Regions from separate parts of the Testudinibacter sp. P27/CKL/0425 genome, predicted to be linked through region 2. Evidence: riboswitches for the same ligand, from Rfam matches in the RefSeq annotation. Region 2 holds a riboswitch; each other region holds the start of a gene.
What was found. Region 2 has a riboswitch for thiamine pyrophosphate ahead of thiC (phosphomethylpyrimidine synthase ThiC). Riboswitches for the same ligand answer to the same signal wherever they lie in the genome.
Positions count from the first base shown of each region.

Region 1: another riboswitch for thiamine pyrophosphate. It lies ahead of ACUHGC_RS00110 (ABC transporter ATP-binding protein); the one in region 2 lies ahead of thiC (phosphomethylpyrimidine synthase ThiC).
Region 3: another riboswitch for thiamine pyrophosphate. It lies ahead of thiB (thiamine ABC transporter substrate binding subunit); the one in region 2 lies ahead of thiC (phosphomethylpyrimidine synthase ThiC).

Region 1 covers NZ_CM128801.1:22,931-29,012, reverse strand. Annotated here, with positions in the region: gene thiM (hydroxyethylthiazole kinase) at 1-355, opposite strand, end outside; gene ACUHGC_RS00125 (ABC transporter substrate-binding protein) at 367-1,305, opposite strand; gene tenA (thiaminase II) at 1,327-1,980, opposite strand; gene ACUHGC_RS00115 (ABC transporter permease) at 2,010-2,765, opposite strand; gene ACUHGC_RS00110 (ABC transporter ATP-binding protein) at 2,762-3,499, opposite strand; TPP riboswitch at 3,580-3,684, opposite strand; gene ACUHGC_RS00105 (YbhB/YbcL family Raf kinase inhibitor-like protein) at 3,829-4,326, shown strand; gene glyQ (glycine--tRNA ligase subunit alpha) at 4,462-5,370, shown strand; gene ACUHGC_RS00095 (hypothetical protein) at 5,370-5,636, shown strand; gene ACUHGC_RS00090 (PDDEXK nuclease domain-containing protein) at 5,657-6,082, shown strand, end outside.
Region 2 covers NZ_CM128801.1:2,538,003-2,544,084, forward strand. Annotated here, with positions in the region: gene ACUHGC_RS12455 (uracil-xanthine permease family protein) at 1-1,043, shown strand, start outside; gene hda (DnaA inactivator Hda) at 1,064-1,765, shown strand; gene arsC (arsenate reductase (glutaredoxin)) at 1,760-2,110, opposite strand; gene ACUHGC_RS12470 (AI-2E family transporter) at 2,235-3,305, shown strand; TPP riboswitch at 3,444-3,547, shown strand; gene thiC (phosphomethylpyrimidine synthase ThiC) at 3,676-5,610, shown strand; gene bcp (thioredoxin-dependent thiol peroxidase) at 5,679-6,082, opposite strand, start outside.
Region 3 covers NZ_CM128801.1:1,200,971-1,207,052, reverse strand. Annotated here, with positions in the region: gene ACUHGC_RS06020 (IS256 family transposase, variant Zn-binding type) at 170-1,057, shown strand; gene ACUHGC_RS06015 (RrF2 family transcriptional regulator) at 1,320-1,775, shown strand; gene ACUHGC_RS06010 (polyphosphate kinase 2 family protein) at 1,786-2,601, shown strand; TPP riboswitch at 2,647-2,764, shown strand; gene thiB (thiamine ABC transporter substrate binding subunit) at 2,812-3,819, shown strand; gene thiP (thiamine/thiamine pyrophosphate ABC transporter permease ThiP) at 3,827-5,443, shown strand; gene thiQ (thiamine ABC transporter ATP-binding protein) at 5,440-6,072, shown strand.

The DNA of each region.
Region 1 (6,082 bases), 100 kb from region 2:
CGCGAATTGCGCTGAATTGCACTTCCGCTAATAAACGCGCCACGCTGTGTTGGCGAAAGCGAGTAGCGCCGACGCCGACCGGATCGAGCACCACAGGAATGCCGTGGCGGTTTGCCGCTTTGCCGGCGAGCAGCATAGCGTTGACTTGTTCGGCGGTCAGGGTGCCGATGTTGATCACTAGCGCATTACAAATCGCGGCGAGTTCGTCCATTTCCTCGACCGCACTTGACATAATCGGTGAGGCACCAATGGCCAATAAACCGTTGGCGACATAATTTGCCACCACAATGTTGGTGATATTGTGAATCAGTGGGTTGCGTTGCCGCAGTTGGGTTAAATAGTCAGTGGTTAACATCATGTTCTCTCTTAAGGCAGTTGCACGGCGTAATCTGTCAAAACCGGCAGATTGTTCAGTAAACCTTGTTGTTGCATAAATTCCGCCATTTTTTGATAGCGGTGTTCATCTAAGGCACGCGGGCGTAGCGCCAAGCGTGGCAAGGTGTCTCGCCACGCCAAGCGGTTTAATTCGTTGTCTAATTCGTTTGGCTTGTAGCTGACAAAATCTTGCCATGCTTGTTCAGGGTGGTTGATCAAATAGATGGTTGCTTGTTCAAGTGCGGTTAAAAACGCGCTGAGTTTTTGCTCTGACAACGCTTTTTTATTGGCGACCAAAATCAGTTCATCATAGGCAGGCACGCCGTGTTCTTCAGGGTAAAACGCTAAACCGGGCTGTTTTTCCAAATCCATTTGATTCAGTTCAAAGTTACGAAATGCGCCGATCACCGCGTCCACTTGCTCACTGATCAGTGACGGCGAAAGCGACCAATTCACATTCACCATTGTTACATCGTTTGGCGTTAAGCCATGGTTTGCTAGCATCGCTTGCAGTAAGCTGGTTTCAAAACCGCTGACCGAATAGCCCACTTTTTTGCCTTTTAAATCGGCAGGCGAGCGAATGTTACTGCTTTTGAGCACCACCAAACTGTTCAGTGGTGTGGAAACCAGTGTGCCAACGCGCACCAATGGCAAGCCTTCCGCCACTTGCATTTGCAGTTGCGGCTGGTAATCCACCGCTAAATCCGCCTTGCCTGCGGCAACCAATTTCGGCGGCATCGACGGATCGGCAGGCTCGATAATCTCAACCGCCAAGCCTTGTTTGGCAAAGTAGCCTTTTTGTTGTGCCACAATCAGCGCGGCATGATCAGGGTTGACGAACCAATCGAGCATCAGCGTGATTTTTTCGTTGGCGTATAACGGCTGGCTGAATAAACACAATGCGGTGAAAAAGGTGAGTAATGTTTTCATTAAAATCTCCTCGGTTAAAGGTTAAGTGCGGTCTAAGCCCATTTGCCAAAAAGCACGTTCCATGCGGGTGGCAGTGGTGAAAATCTGTTGTACTTTTGCAAGCTGTTTGGGGTTGAGATCGTGGCAAAGGGAATCAAGCAAAGCAGAGAGTTGAACCGCACTTTGCTGAAAATCGTCAGCGGCATAGGCATCAATCCACGCTTGATAGGGGTTATGTGCAGGGCTGAGTTGCTGTTCGACAATCCAACGTGCAATCTCGGCATAGCCAATCGCACAAGGGGCAATGGCGGCGTAGAGATCCGCAAGGCTGCCGTTCATGCCGCAATCCAACACATAGCGGGTATAGGCTACACAAGCAGGCGATTCGGGCGTTTGTGCCAGCTCCGCTTCGCTGATGCCCCATTGCTGGCAAAAGGCGATATGCAGCTGAATTTCTTGCAATAAAATGCTGATCGCCTGATTAGCTTGCGCCATTTGCGCAAAATCCTCGGCTTTAAACAGCGTTAGCGCCAACGCGCGGTTATAGTGGAACAGATACAGATAATCCTGTTTTAAATAGTGCTGAAACTGTTCGGGCTTCAGCGTGCCTGTTGCCAATTGGCGCACGAAAGCGTGTTGGGTGTAATCCTGCCAGTGTGGTGCGGCATGTTTAATCAGTTGTTGAACGACAGACATCAAAACTCCTTATAGTAACCTGCGCCGGATTAGCGCAGTTGTGAAACCCACGGGATCGCACGACGCAGCAGACGATCGACTGCAAAATACAGCGCAAGCGCCATCAGGATCAGCAAAAATAGCGCGGCGAACATTAAATCCACCTGCATTCGGGCGTTGGCTTGCAGCATCACATAGCCCAAGCCTTCTGATGAACCGACCCACTCACCCACAATCGCCCCAATTGGCGCAACCGACACCGCAATCCGCAAGCCTGATGCCAACGCAGGCAGCGCAGCGGGCAACCGCACCTTGAACAACAATTGCAGGCGGCTGACTTGCATTGTGCGGGCGAGATCGAGCCACGCTTGCGGCGTGTTGCGCAGCCCGTCATAGCAGGCGGCAGTCACAGGGAAGTAGATAATCAGCACCGTCATCACAATTTTTGATGCCATGCCGTAACCAAACCACAGCACCAACAGCGGCGCAATCGCAAACACGGGGATCGCTTGTGAGATCACCAATAACGGCATTAACAGGGCAGAGACGGGCGCAGACAGCGACAGCAACAATGCCGAGCCTAGCCCGAGCAAAAAGCCGAGCAGCAAGCCGATAAGGATCTCAAGTGCGGTAATCTGTGCGTGTTGCAACAGCATTGCAGGGTGTTGTAGCAGTTGCTGCAACACCGCAACAGGCGAGGGCAGTAAATAGTGCGGCAATTCAAACAAGCTGACCGCACTTTGCCACAGCAACAATAAAAGTGCGGTCAACAACAGCAGTTTTCTGAACGCGTTGAGGCGTTTCATGGTGTGCCGCCTTGCATTAATCGGGCGAATAAATCTTGCTGCAACGCAAGCGTTTGAGCATTGGCTTGACGTGGTTTCGGGTTATTCGCAAGCTGGGCTTTGGCTTCGATCAGATCTTCAATCGGTTGAGTCGGATCGTGCAAAATCGCAATCCGATCCGCCAGCCGAATGGCTTCTTGCGGATCGTGGGTGATCAACAGCACGGTTTTGTCGTGCAGTAATTCGCAGGCTAAATCTTGTAATTGCAAACGGGTAACCGCATCGAGCGCCGAAAACGGTTCGTCCATTAAAATTAAATCAGCGTTTTGCATTAAAGTGCGCGCCAGCGCCACCCGTTGCCGCTGCCCTCCAGACAGCTGATAACAGGGCTTGTGGCGGTGTGCGCCCATTTGCACTGCCGCGAGCAGTTGTTCCGCTTGCGCAGTGGTTTCAGCGGTTTTGGTGCTCGTGAGGTGGTGTTGCAGTTGCACATTGTCCACAACCGACAGCCACGGATAGAGCGAATCTTGCTGTGCGAGCCACGCCAGTTTCAGCGGGCGCGGAAACACCACCTCGCCTTGTTGAATCGCATCGTTTTCCAAACCGGCAATCGCTCGTAGTAATGTCGATTTGCCTACGCCCGAACGCCCAAGCAACACCGTCCACTGGTGTTGCAACAGCGAAAAGTGAAAATCAGCGAACAGCGGCTGCCCGTTGAAGCACAGGGTCAAACTACGAATATCGACCGCAACCATCTGGCAAGTTCCGAAAACTAGCGGACAGAATGCGAATAACGGTGTATCGGGCGGAAAACAGGCGAAGTGCGGTTAAGATTGGCATCATATTGATAGTTTCCTACGTCAGCATTATCTGGTTCAGGTTCACGGGTATCATCTCAGCCACCTTGAATATCAATAATGTAGCACCCCGACTAATGAACGCTTAATCTATAAAAATTATCCGTACAAGGCAATGATTTTCGCGCATAAATTTGAAGTCGATCATATCTTGCGCATAATCTGTTCGGTAAAACGCCAAGGAATGCTAAGATGATTGAAAGTGTTAATCCGAAAAGGAGGTAAGAATGAAAGTCAGTAGTGCAGCAATCGAAAACGGCTATTTTGCCGATCAATATGGCAAGCGTGGCAGCCAATTCAGCCCAAACGGCATGCCGAATTATTCCATTCCACTGGAAATCAGCGATGCGCCGGCAGGCACAAAATCGTTCGCGTTGGTGTTAGAAGATAAAGACGCGGTGGGCGCAGCAGGCTATGTGTGGATTCACTGGTTGGTGGCGAATTTAACACGCACATCGCTGGCGGAAAATGACAGCCTTTCCGCTAACGATTATGTACAAGGGCGCAACAGCTGGTCGGGCAAACTCGGTGGGTTGTCGGTGGAAGAAGCCTCATGTTATGGCGGCATGGCACCGCCGAATGCTGATCATCGCTATGAATTGTATGTGTATGCCCTTGATTGCGAGCTGGATCTGCCGCAAGGCTTCGGCTTTAACGATCTGCATTTTGCGATGCAGGGGCATATTCTCGATCAAGCCTATTTGGTTGGGATCTATCGGCTATAATCGCAATGGATTAAAGTGCGGTTTGGCGGCAGCCGTACGTTGACATTTCCGCATTTTCCGTGCGCAAATTCATGACCTTTCGCCTAAATTCAAGTATAATAGCCGCCATTTTCTATTCACTAAAAAGAAGCAGATATGAGTTCAACATTTAACGTTAAAACTTTTCAGGGCATGATTCTTGCCTTACAAGATTACTGGGCAAAACAAGGTTGCACCGTGGTTCAACCGTTTGATATGGAAGTGGGCGCAGGCACATCACACCCGATGACCTGTTTGCGCGCATTAGGGCCAGAGCCAATGGCGTTTGCCTATGTGCAGCCTTCACGCCGCCCAACTGACGGGCGCTACGGTGAAAACCCGAACCGCTTGCAGCACTATTATCAATTCCAAGTGGTGATTAAACCCTCCCCTGACAACATTCAAGAACTGTATTTAGACAGCCTGAAAATGCTCGGCTTTGACCCGACCCAAAACGATATTCGCTTTGTGGAAGATAACTGGGAAAACCCAACCCTAGGCGCATGGGGCTTAGGCTGGGAAGTGTGGCTGAACGGCATGGAAGTGACTCAATTCACCTATTTCCAACAAGTGGGCGGCTTAGAGTGCAAACCCGTGACAGGTGAAATCACCTACGGGCTAGAGCGTTTGGCAATGTATATTCAAGGCGTGGACAGCGTGTATGATCTGGTTTACTCCGACGGTCCGTTAGGCAAAACCACCTACGGCGATGTGTTCCACCAAAACGAAGTGGAGCAATCAACCTACAACTTTGAATACGCCAACACCGACTTTTTATTCTACTGCTTTGAGCAATACGAAAAAGAAGCGCAAGAACTGCTGGCGCTAGAAAAACCACTGCCATTGCCCGCATATGAACGTATTTTAAAAGCGGCGCACAGCTTCAACATGCTTGATGCTCGCAAAGCGATTTCCGTTACCGAACGCCAACGCTATATTTTGCGCATTCGTGCGCTAACCAAAGGCGTTGCCGAAGCCTATTATGCCAGCCGTGAAGCGCTGGGCTTTCCAGGGTGTAAAAAATGATGACGAAGCCTATTCTGTTTTTTGCCGAAACCTGCCCCGACACCGCCCCGTTTGTGGCGGCGTTGCAGCAATTGAATGTGGAGTATGAAGCGGTTGAGGTGTTGGCGAATCTTGCCAATTTCAAACGCTTTCTGAAATTGCGCGACAACCACGCGGCGTTTAACGAAGCCAAGCAACACGGCTATATTGGGATCCCGGCACTGTTGTTGGACGATCAACAAGTGATTTTAGATCTTAATGCGTTGCCTGCGGCATTCGCAAAATAGCATGATAGGACTGCCGCCGTATGCACGAAAACAAAACTGCACTTGTTGCCCACACACCAGAACATTTTATGCATGAAATTGCTGATCTGATCCACGCGTCTAAACAACGCATGGCAGTGTCGGTGAATGCCGAGTTGACCTTGCTGTATTGGCATATCGGACAGCGGATTAACCAGCATATTTTATCGGGTGAACGGGCTAGTTACGGACAAGAAATTATCCGCAGTTTAGCGAAAAATTTAACGCAACAGTTTGGTAAAGGTTGGAGTAGAACACAGCTCGCCTACTGCGTGAAGTTTGCAGAAACATTTGCTGATGTTGAGATTGTTCACGCACTGCGTGGACAATTGAGCTGGACGCATTTTAAAACGCTGATTTACATTGACGATCCGCTCAAGCGTGAATTTTATGCCACCATGGCGGCACAAGAGCGCTGGAGCACACGC
Region 2 (6,082 bases):
CTTTCGCCTTTATTGCGCCGATGCAATACGGCATCGCCACCTGGGGCTTGCCGGTGACCATGGGCGGCTTGATGGGCGCCGGTTTGGTGTATGTCGCTTTGAGCGCCTTGGTGAAACTGAAAGGCGCGGCGATTTTACAACGCGTGTTCCCGCCGGTAGTGGTCGGGCCGATTATCATCATTATCGGCATGGGGCTTGCGCCGCTCGCGGTGAATATGGCAATCGGCAAAGGCGGCGACGGTTCCCAGCTTTATCCGTATGAACAAGCTGTTCTGGTTTCGATGGCGACCTTGATCACCACACTGGTGGTGGCTGTGTTCGCCAAAGGCTTACTGAAATTAGTGCCGATTATGTTCGGCATCGCAGTCGGCTATATTTTGGCATTGACCATGGGGCTGGTTGATTTCAGCGCCGTCAGCAACGCCGCTTGGTTTAGCGTGCCGACTTTAACCACGCCGGAATTTAAACTGGAAGCGATTTTGTATTTATTGCCGATTGCAATTGCACCGGCAATTGAGCACGTCGGCGGCATTATGGCGATCAGCTCGGTGACCGGCAAAGATTTCTTAAAAAAACCGGGCTTGCACCGCACTTTGCTTGGTGACGGCATCGCGACGTCTGCCGCTTCATTCTTGGGCGGCCCACCGAACACCACTTACGCCGAAGTAACCGGCGCAGTGATGCTGACCCGTAACTTCAATCCGAATATTATGACTTGGGCGGCGTGTTGGGCGATTGCGATTTCATTCTGCGGCAAAGTCGGCGCCTTCTTGTCTACCATTCCGACTATCGTAATGGGCGGGATTATGATGTTGGTATTCGGTTCAATTGCGGTGGTCGGGATGAGCACCTTGATCAAAGCGCAGGTGAATGTGTCCGAGCCGCGTAATCTGTGTATTATCTCGGTGGTAATGACCTTCGGCATCGGCGGCATGATGCTAAATGTCGGCGAAGTATCGTTAAAAGGCATCAGCTTATGTGCGATCGTTGCGGTGATTATGAATCTGGTCTTGCCACGCGCCAAAGAAGAAACCATGATTTAATCGAAAGACCAGGTGAGCGTTTGACGACAGCAATACAACTCACACTTCCTATCCAACAAGCGGACGATTTGACTCTCGATAATTTTTACGCGGAGAATAATCGCCTGCTGTTGGACAGTTTGCGTCGTCAATTGCAACAACCGCAGCAACAATTTTTCTATTTATATGGCGAAAACGGCAGCGGAAAAAGCCACTTACTCAAAGCCTGCTGCCACGAACGCTTTGACCGCGGCGGCAGTGCCAGTTTTATTCCGCTGAAACACGCGGTGCATTTTTCTCCGGACGTGCTGGATAATCTGGAAAATCAGGATTTGGTGTGTATCGACGATCTGCAAATGATCGCCGGGCAGGTAAAATGGGAAACCGCACTTTTCGATTTATATAATCGGATCAAGGAGCAAAAGCACACCACCCTCATTCTGAGTGCCGACAGCTCCCCGCGTAATCTCGCCGTTTCACTCAACGATCTACGTTCGCGCCTCAGCTGGGGCGAAATCCATAAACTCCTGCCGCTGGATGAAACCCAAAAACTCAAAGTGCTGCAACAACGCGCTTACCTGCGCGGGCTGGAGCTGCCGGACGAAGTCGGGCTGTTTTTACTCAAACGGCTAGAGCGCGACACCCGCAGCCTGTTCAACACCCTGCAACAGCTGGATGAAGCCTCACTGCAGGCGAAACGCAAATTGACCATCCCGTTTGTCAAACACTGCCTGAATTTATAAAATTTCCAACACGGCTTCCGGCGGACGCCCAAACCGCGCCTGATCGCCGTTGATCACAATCGGGCGTTCCAACAGCGCCGGATTTTGTGCGATCGCTGCTAATCGCTGCTCCTGAGTAAATTCCGGATCATCCAGACCCAAAGTGCGGTATAACTCGTCATTCACCCGCATCATTTTCCGAACGTCATCGATCCCCAGTTGGCGGCGAATCTGTTGCAATTCGCTCACCGAATACTGTTTTTGCGAATAAAGTTCGATTTCAGGCTGAATTCCGCGCTCTTGCAACAATTTTAGGGTTTCACGGCTCTTGGAACATTTTGGATTATGTAAAATTTTTACGCTCATGCTGCTCTCCTTAATTAATTTTTGTCGGTGTGAAAATAGTTTTAATCTTCCTTTGAGTCAATAACTTGTTATAATCAAAAAGTCTGATTTACTTGACTCTACACTTAACAACAGGAAAACGCCTATGTGGGAAATGTTTCAAAAATGGTATAAACGCCGCTTTACTGATCCACAAGCCTTGGGGCTGTTTGCCATCTTATTTTTCCTTTTCGTTGCCATCTATTTTTTTAGCGATATTATCGCACCATTGCTGATCGCGCTAGTGTTGGCGTATTTATTGGAAACGCCGATCACATTTCTGTCGCAGAAACTTAAACTACCACGAATCGCCTCGGTTAGCATCACGCTGTTGCTGTTCGTCACGCTGATTGTGTTTATTATGATTGTTGTCGTACCGCGGCTGTGGACGCAAACTATCTCGCTGGTGCAAGATTTGCCGAACATGATCAACCAGCTGCACGAATGGCTGTTGACCCTGCCGGAACACTACCCTGACCTGATCGACTATCCGATGTTAGACGCACTGTTTAGCAATGCACGCGTTAAACTGTTGGCATTCGGCGAATCCGCGCTGCGTTATTCGCTTTCCTCACTGCTCAGTCTGGTAACTATCGGGATTTATGCGTTCTTAGTGCCGCTAATGGTGTTTTTCTTGGTTAAAGATAAAAATGAATTAATTCTAGGCGTGATGCGCTTTCTGCCGCGCAACCGCACTTTAGCCTCGCAAGTTTGGCTGGAAATGAAAACCCAGATTTCCAATTATATTCGCGGAAAATTTATGGAAATTGTGATTGTCGGCGCCGTCACTTATATTCTGTTCCTCTTTTTCGGGCTTCGCTACCCATTGCTGTTGGCGCTTGGCGTCGGTTTATCGGTGTTAGTGCCTTACGTTGGCGCGGTGTTGATCACAATTCCGATTGCCTTAGTGGCGCTGGTACAATTCGGCGTAACCCCGGCTTTCTGGTATTTAATGCTAGGCTATTTAATTATTCAAATTCTGGACGGCAATTTATTAGTGCCGGTATTGTTCTCGGAAGCCGTGAATCTGCATCCGTTAATTATTATTTTAGCAGTACTGATTTTCGGCGGCTTATGGGGGTTTTGGGGCGTATTTTTCGCCATTCCGCTGGCAACCTTGGTCAAAGCGGTGGTCGGTGCCGCCTGGCCGTCAGATGAAGAATTGGAACAGCACTAATAATATTTTTTAGCCTTTCAAGTGCGGTTTCAAACCGCACTTTGCCCTGGTTCAAGTGCTGATTTCTGTGAAAACCCTACCGAAATCACACTTTTCAATCTTAGCCATTGCCTGCGTTCCGCCAGTTGCCTATACTGCCGGTTCTTGTCGGAGTGCCAATTGCGATTGGCTGAGACCGTAAATCGGGATCCGTAGAACCTGCTCGGGTTAAGACCTGCGAAGGGAACAAGTCAATCATCCATTTTGCCTCATGATGATTTTCTAACCTCAATAAACCGCACTTGAGTTGTCATCAACAGCACTATTGCTGTTTGTGTTCTTCCGCTCCAGACAAGCTTGTTATCGCTTATTTTGCATAAAGGAACTTGCCATGTCTGACACCATTATTTATGTCGAAAAAAATAGCCGTCGCCAAAAACGCGAAGCGGCGCAACAATTTATCCGCAGTTTGAAAGGGACGCCTTATCCCAATTCCAAACGAATTTATCTGCAAGGTTCACGCCCTGATCTGCGCGTGCCGATGCGCGAAATTCAACTAAACCCAACACTCGTCGGCGGCGATAAGCTCAATCCACAATTCGAGCCGAACGAAGCGATTCCAGTGTATGATACCTCCGGTGTATACGGCGACGAATCACAAACCATTAATGTCAATCGAAGCATTACCGCACTTCGGCAGGCGTGGATCGCCGAACGACAAGACACCGAAACCCTAAGTACGGTCAGCTCAAGTTACACCCGATCACGACAGCAAGACAACACACTTGATGAGCTTCGCTTTCGGCTACAGCGCCCGGCACGACGCGCACAAGCCGGCAAAATCGTGACCCAACTGCATTACGCCCGCCAAGGTATCATCACGCCTGAAATGGAATTTATCGCGATTCGTGAAAATATGGGCAGATCGCGGATGGAAAGTGCGGTATTGCTTCAACAACACCCCGGACAAGCCTTCGGCGCTAAGTTACCCGCTGAAATCACCCCTGAATTTGTGCGTCAAGAAGTCGCCGCCGGACGCGCGATTATTCCTTGTAACATCAATCATCCCGAATCCGAACCGATGATTATCGGGCGTAATTTTTTAGTGAAAGTGAACGCCAACATCGGAAATTCGGCGGTCACTTCATCAATTGAGGAGGAAGTGGAAAAATTGGTGTGGGCAACCCGCTGGGGCGCGGATACGGTGATGGATCTCTCCACTGGGCGCAACATTCACGAAACCCGTGAATGGATTCTACGCAACAGCCCGGTGCCGATTGGCACAGTGCCACTGTATCAAGCGCTCGAAAAAGTCAAAGGCATTGCCGAAAATCTCACTTGGGAAGTATTTAAAGACACCTTAATCGAACAAGCGGAACAGGGCGTGGACTACTTCACCATTCACGCCGGCACACTGCTGCGCTATGTGCCGATGACCGCCAAACGCCTCACCGGAATTGTTTCTCGTGGCGGTTCGATTATGGCGAAATGGTGTCTTTCCCACCATCAAGAAAATTTTTTATATACCCATTTTCGTGAAATCTGTGAAATTTGCGCTGCCTACGATGTGGCGCTATCGCTCGGCGACGGTTTGCGCCCGGGCTCAATTCAAGACGCTAATGATGAGGCACAATTTGCCGAATTATACACGCTCGGCGAACTGACTAAAATCGCCTGGGAATATGATGTGCAAGTGATGATCGAAGGGCCGGGGCATATCCCGATGCAGATGATTCAACGCAACATGGAAGAAGAGCTACGGCACTGCCATGAAGCGCCGTTTTATACGCTCGGGCCACTCACCACCGATATCGCACCGGGTTACGACCATTTCACTTCAGGCATTGGCGCGGCGATGATCGGCTGGTTCGGTTGCGCCATGTTGTGTTATGTGACGCCGAAAGAACATTTGGGCTTGCCGGATAAAGAGGACGTGAAACAGGGGCTAATCACCTATAAAATTGCCGCCCACGCGGCTGACCTTGCCAAAGGACACCCCGCGGCACAAATCCGCGATAATGCAATGTCGAAAGCGCGGTTTGAATTTCGTTGGGAGGATCAGTTTAATTTGTCGCTCGATCCCGACACCGCACGCGCCTACCACGACGAAACACTGCCACAAGAATCCGGCAAGGTCACCCATTTTTGTTCGATGTGCGGGCCAAAATTCTGCTCGATGAGAATTTCACAAGAAGTGCGTGATTATGCGGCTGCACTGCCGCCGGAACAGCAACAAGGGCTGGCGAAAATGGCGCAGGAGTTTAAACAAAAAGGCGGTGAAATTTATCATCAGCCACAGCAGCTACAATCAGAATCATCGGAGTAAACGCCATCACGGCACGCTAACATATCAGCGTGCCGTTTTTTGCAATACCGACCGCACTTGAGCCGCTGTCAGGCGTTCAGATAATCCAGTACCACCTGGGCATGATCTTTGGTTTTGAATTTATCGAAAACCTTGGCGATTACGCCGTTTTCATCAATCAAAAAGCTGATGCGGTGAATGCCGTCAAAGGTGCGCCCCATAAATTTTTTCTCGCCCCACACCCCAAACGCTTCCGCAACCTGATGATCGGGATCAGACAGCAAGGTGAAATTTAAATCTTTTTTCTGCTCAAAATTGCGTAATTTTGTCGGCAAATCCGGACTGATACCCAAAATCACCACGCCTGCTTTTTCTAGCTCGGCTTTGGCATCGCGCAGATCGCAGGCTTGTGTGGTACAGCCCGGCGTTAACGCTTTCGGGTAAAAATAAACCAACACCTTTTTGCCTTTGAAATCGCTCAGGCTGACCGCAT
Region 3 (6,082 bases), 1.3 Mb from region 2:
AAGAGCGGTTCGATGAAACCGCTCTTTTTGATCTCAACCGGTAAAAATTTTAAGAAGGCATAGTAGACAAAAATGTGGCTGAAATCTCGCTTAATCCCTTATAGAATAAGGCGTTAAGTGAGATTTTTTAAAATGACCAAAAAATTGCTATTTCTGTGGTTCAGAACACATTAAAAAACACGGTAAAAATTCAGGCAAGCAACGCTATAAATGCTTGGATTGTTTACGGACATATTCTCACACAAATTACCTTCAATCCGCCCAAATCTGGCACGATTACACCGTCGGAAAACAGACGTATAAGCAGCTTGCGTTAACCTATGATTGTTCGGTCAGGACTATCCAAAGGCACCTGAAAAAAGCCCCTAAAACGCCACTCAGCACACCGCAAACCACAATGTTGAATCTTATTATGGATGTCACTTTTTTCGGGCCACAATTCGGCGTATTAGTCATAATGGATTCCTGCTCAAAAAAGGTGATTTACCACCAAATCGTTCGTACCGAAAAGGACATTTACTATACCAAAGCCATCAATCGATTGCGTAAAAAAGGATTTATTATTCAATCTATTACTTGCGATGGGCGACGGGGCTTATTGAAAGATATATTTAATACGCCAACCCAAATGTGCCAATTTCACCTTGTTGCAATGGTGATTCGCAAGCTGACGAGAAACCCTAAATCCGTTGCCGGAAAGGAACTGAAAACAATGGTTAAAACACTCAAGCAGAGTCACAAAAATGACTTTTATGTCCGTTTGCATCACTGGTTTTTGCAGCATAAAGCTTACTTAGAAGAACGGTCTGATATACCCGATAATCAGGGTAAATTTCCTTATAAACATCGCAAATTGAGAGGGGCTTATGCCAGTATTAAACGCTATATGGATTACTTGTTTGTCTTTGAAAAATACCCGGAGTTACGGATAGAAAAAACGACAAATCGGCTGGAAGGGCTGTTTAAGGATTTAAAGCAGAAATTATCCGTTCATAATGGACTAAACCGAAGGAATAAGATTATGTTTATACAGGATTTTTTGAATAAAAAGAGCTAGAAAAACTAGCGCTTTAAGAGGAGTAGCCACAAAAATGTCTAATAGAAGCTTAGATCTCAAAATCAGCCACATTTTTGGCTACTATGCCAAATTTTATCAATCGCCATTTTGGTTAAAAAAGAGGACTATTTTGGAATTTAGTTCACAAATTCGAGTTTTAAACTGCAATTTTATCCGGCTCCGATTGACAATAATCAACTTACCGCAGGTGAGTTATGCTAAAATTTCATCGAGATTAAAATTAAAATAGTGAAAGAGTGACATGAAACTAAGCAAATTTACCGATTACAACCTGCGGGTTTTGATTTATCTGGCATTAAATAACGATCGCCTGTGTACGATTCAGGAAATTGCAACCGCCTATCAAATTTCCGAAAATCATTTAATGAAAGTGATCCACCATTTAGCCAAACAGCAAACGATTTTATCGCGCCGCGGCAAAGGCGGCGGGATTCAACTCGCCCATCCACCGCACGAAATCAACTTGGCAAAAGTCATCCGTCTGGCGGAAGGTGACGATTCACTGGTTCGCTGCCGCGATCATGGCGTGGTCTGTTGTATTGCGCCGGTTTGCCAGTTGCCGTCCATTTTTGAATTGGCGTTGGACGCATTCTATAAATACCTTTCCCAATACTCTTTACAAGATGTATTAAAGCAACCGGAGCTGTTTGCACGCCATTTCGCCGTGCCTGAAATTCAATATCAAGCGGTTAATTAAGGATAAAATTATGGCATTCGACCTGAAAAATTACCGCTTTGACGGTAAAAATAAATTCAATATCAAAAATTTCTCGACCAACGGCAAAAAAGATGTTGCCGAAACCAAAGAGGAACGCAATGCAATTCTGAGCAGCTTGTCGCCGGAGTTGGATCATCTGCAAGATTTGCTGTATGCCGAACATCAGCGCAAAGTGTTGATCGTGCTGCAAGGCATGGACACCTCCGGAAAAGACGGTACTATCCGCGCGGTATTTCAAAGTGTCGATCCGCTGGCGGTGCGCACCGCCTATTTTGAAGCACCGACCACTAACGAATTGGATCGCGATTATCTGTGGCGGGTGCACAATGTGGTGCCGCGCCGCGGCGAAATCGTTATTTTCAACCGTAGCCATTATGAAGATGTATTGGTGACTAAAGTCAAAGGCTGGATCAGCGATGATGAGGAAAAACGCCGCCTGCGCCATATTAACGATTTTGAACGGCTGTTAAGCGAAACCGGCACGGTGATCCTCAAATTCTTTTTGCATATCTCTAAAGACGAACAACAAGAGCGGTTGCAAGAGCGGTTGGATAATCCGGAGAAAAATTGGAAATTCAATCTCGGTGATCTGGACGACCGTAAATTGTGGGACGATTTCCAACAACAATACCAACGCGTGATCAACGAAACCTCGACCGAATATGCGCCGTGGTATGTAATCCCTGCCGATTCCAAATCCGGACGCAATGTCATTATCACGAAAATTCTGCTCGACACCTTGCGCAAGCTGAATATGCAATATCCACAAGTCGACACCAGCGGCTGGCCGGATAAGATCGAATAGCACGATTAGGGCTTTTCTTTCGTTTTTCTTTTGGATAAGATAGCCGCACTCTCATTGGGGTGCATTATCTTGTCCATTTTTTTATGGCGATGATAACGCTGAGAAATACCCATTGAACCTGATCTGATTAGTAGCAGCGAAGGGATTTGAGATCGTGTTTCTTGCCAAATACCGCACTTGAATTCTTTCTTATCGTTTTATGATAAAAGGATGTTCAATATGTCTTCTTTACTGACCAAACTAACCGCTTCCGCCCTATTTCTGGCATTCAGCCACACCGCATTAAGCCAAGACAGACCGCACTTGACGGTTTACAGCTACGACTCTTTCACTTCCGAATGGGGACCGGGTCCGAAGCTGGAACAGGCGTTTGAACAGCAGTGCCAGTGCGATCTGAAATTCGTACCGTTTGAAGACGGCGTAACCCTGTTTAACCGCCTGCGTTTGGAGGCGAAAAACAGCAAAGCCGATGTGGTGATCGGTTTAGACAATAATTTACTGCCTGAAGCGCACGAATCAAAACTATTTGCCGAAAACAGCGTGGATTTAAGCCCGCTTGCGCTGCCGATCGAATGGACTGACCGCACTTTCCTGCCATATGACTACGGGCAATATGCGTTTATTTATAACCAACACACCCTCACCAATCCGCCCAAAAGTTTAACCGAATTGGTGGAGCGCCAAGATCTGCGGGTGATTTATCAAGATCCGCGCACCAGCACCGTCGGGCGCGGCTTATTGGCGTGGGTGAATGCGGTCTATCCGCAAGATCAAGTGGCAACCGCTTGGCAAACACTGGCAAAACACACGGTGACTGTTGGCAAGGGCTGGTCGGAAACTTACGGTGCTTTTTTGAAAGGCGAATCGGATTTAGTGCTGAGTTACAACACTTCACCGCTGTATCATCAAATCGATGAGCAAGACGATCGCTATCGAGCGGCTGAATTTGCCGAAGGGCATATCGTACAAATCGAGCTGGCGGCGAAACTGGCGAGTAGCCAACAGCCTGCGCTGGCAGATCAATTTTTAGCTTTTTTGGTAAACCCCGAAGCGCAAAAAATTATCGCATTACACAATATCATGTTGCCTGTGATCAAAACCGAGATCGAACCGCACTTTGATCAATTCACACCCGTTAAAACCTTAGCGGTGCCATTCCCTGAAAAAGCGGTTGGCAAAGCGCAAATTCAGGTTTGGCAGCAAGCGTTAAGCCAATAATCTGACAATGCGAAAATTGCGTCTGCCCCTCTCCCACTGCCTGCCCGGCTTGGCAGTGGTGAGTTTTTTATTGCTGTTTTATGCCAACAGCCTGTGGCAATTGTTGCAACACAGCCAGTCCGACAGTTGGACGCTGCTGTTTGACGATCCCTATTTTTGGCATATCCTGAAATTCAGCTTCCGGCAGGCGCTGCTCTCGGCGCTGTTGTCGGTGACGGCGGGGCTGCTGACCGCGCACGCCCTGTATTACCGCACGTTTATCGGCAAAGCGATTTTATTGAAAGTGTTTTCACTTACTTTCGTGCTGCCAGTGCTGGTGGCGGTGTTCGGCTTAATCGGGGTTTACGGGCTGTCCGGCTGGCTGCTGCAAGGTTTGCAGTGGCTGGGAATCAACTGGCAACCGTCGTTTTACGGCTTAAGCGGCATTCTGATTGCGCACCTGTTTTTCAACCTGCCGCTTGCCAGCAAAATTTTTCTGCAAACGCTGCACAGCATTCCGGTACAACAACGGCAACTGGCGGCGCAACTGAATATCCGCAACGCTGATTTCTTGCGCTTAATTGAATTGCCATACCTGCGCCCGCAATTGTTGCCGGTATTTGCGCTGATTTTTATGCTGTGTTTCACCAGTTTTGCGATTGTTCTGACCCTCGGCGGCGGACCGAAATATACCACACTGGAAGTGGCGATTTTCCAAGCAATCACCTTTGATTTTGACCTCGGCAAAGCCGCCAGCTTGGCGCTGGTACAGTTCGGGCTGTGTTTTGTGCTGTTTCAGGGCAATGCCTATTTCAGCCGCCACACCGCCACCAGTTTAAGCAAGCAACAAACCTACCCTCCACAATCGCTGAACCGCACTTGGCAATGGCTGCATCGCATGATTTTAGTGGCAGTGATGTTGTTTATCGGCTTGCCGCTGCTGAATATTGTATATAGCGGATTGAACTCCCCTGCGTGGTGGCAGCTGTGGCAAAGTGCCACGTTATGGCGGGCAATCGGCTACTCACTCACCCTAGCGCCGATTGCCGCACTGCTGGCGGTGTTGATGAGCGTGGCGTTGCTGTTGAGTGTGCGCCGTTTGCGTTGGCACTATTACCGCAAAACAGCAGATACGATGTTGAATGTCGGCATGATGATTCTGGCCGTGCCGACACTAGTGCTGGCGATCGGGCTGTTTTTAAGTCTGCAAGCCATTGATTTTTCGAATTTTCACCTATTCGCGATCGTCGCCATTTGCAATGCATTAATTGCGATGCCGTTTGTGCTGCGGATTTTAGCCGTACCATTTCAACACAACATGACCTATTATGAAAAACTGTGCCAATCGTTGGCGATTCGCGGCTGGACGCGCTGGCGCTTGATTGAATGGCACCAGCTGCGCAAACCGATTCGCACCGCCTATGCGTACGCCTTTGCATTGTCGCTAGGCGATTTCACTGCGATTGCGCTGTTCGGCAACCAAGATTTCAGCTCGCTGCCACGTCTGTTGTATCAACAATTAGGACATTATCGCAGCCAAGAGGCAGCGGTCACCGCGTTGATCTTACTGCTATTATGTGCGCTGGTTTTTGTACTGATCGAAAAACAGGACGCCCCCGCAATCAATAAAGGAAACACCCCGTGATCCGACTCAATCAACTCAAATTTAACTATAAAGCCATGCCGATGGCGTTTGATTTGCAGGTTAAATCCGGCGAGAAAATCGCCTTGGTCGGCGCAAGTGGCGCAGGCAAAAGCACGCTGTTAAACTTAATTGCCGGTTTTGAACTTGCCGACAGCGGTGAAATTTGGCTGAACGGTGAAAATCATACTCACACAGAACCGCACTTGCGCCCGGTGTCGATGCTGTTTCAAGAAAATAATCTGTTCAATCATTTAACGGTTGAACAAAATATTATTTTAGGGCTACAACCGAATTTGAACATTAATACGGAACAACGGCAGCAAGTGCGGTCGCTTGCCGAACACGTTGGCTTGCTTGAGTTTCTCACTCGCCTGCCCGATCAACTCTCCGGCGGACAAAAGCAGCGAGTGGCGCTGGCGCGTTGTTTGCTGCGCGACAAGCCGATTTTGCTGCTCGACGAACCGTTTTACGCGCTGGACACCGCACTTCGACAAGAGATGTTGGCACTGTTAGCGCAAATTTGCGATGAAAAAAGGCTCACTTTGCTAATGGTCACCCATCAACCTCAGGAAGTGGCGCAGTTTATCGACCGCACTTTACAGATTCACAACGGACATTTGCTTGATTGAAAAAATGTAA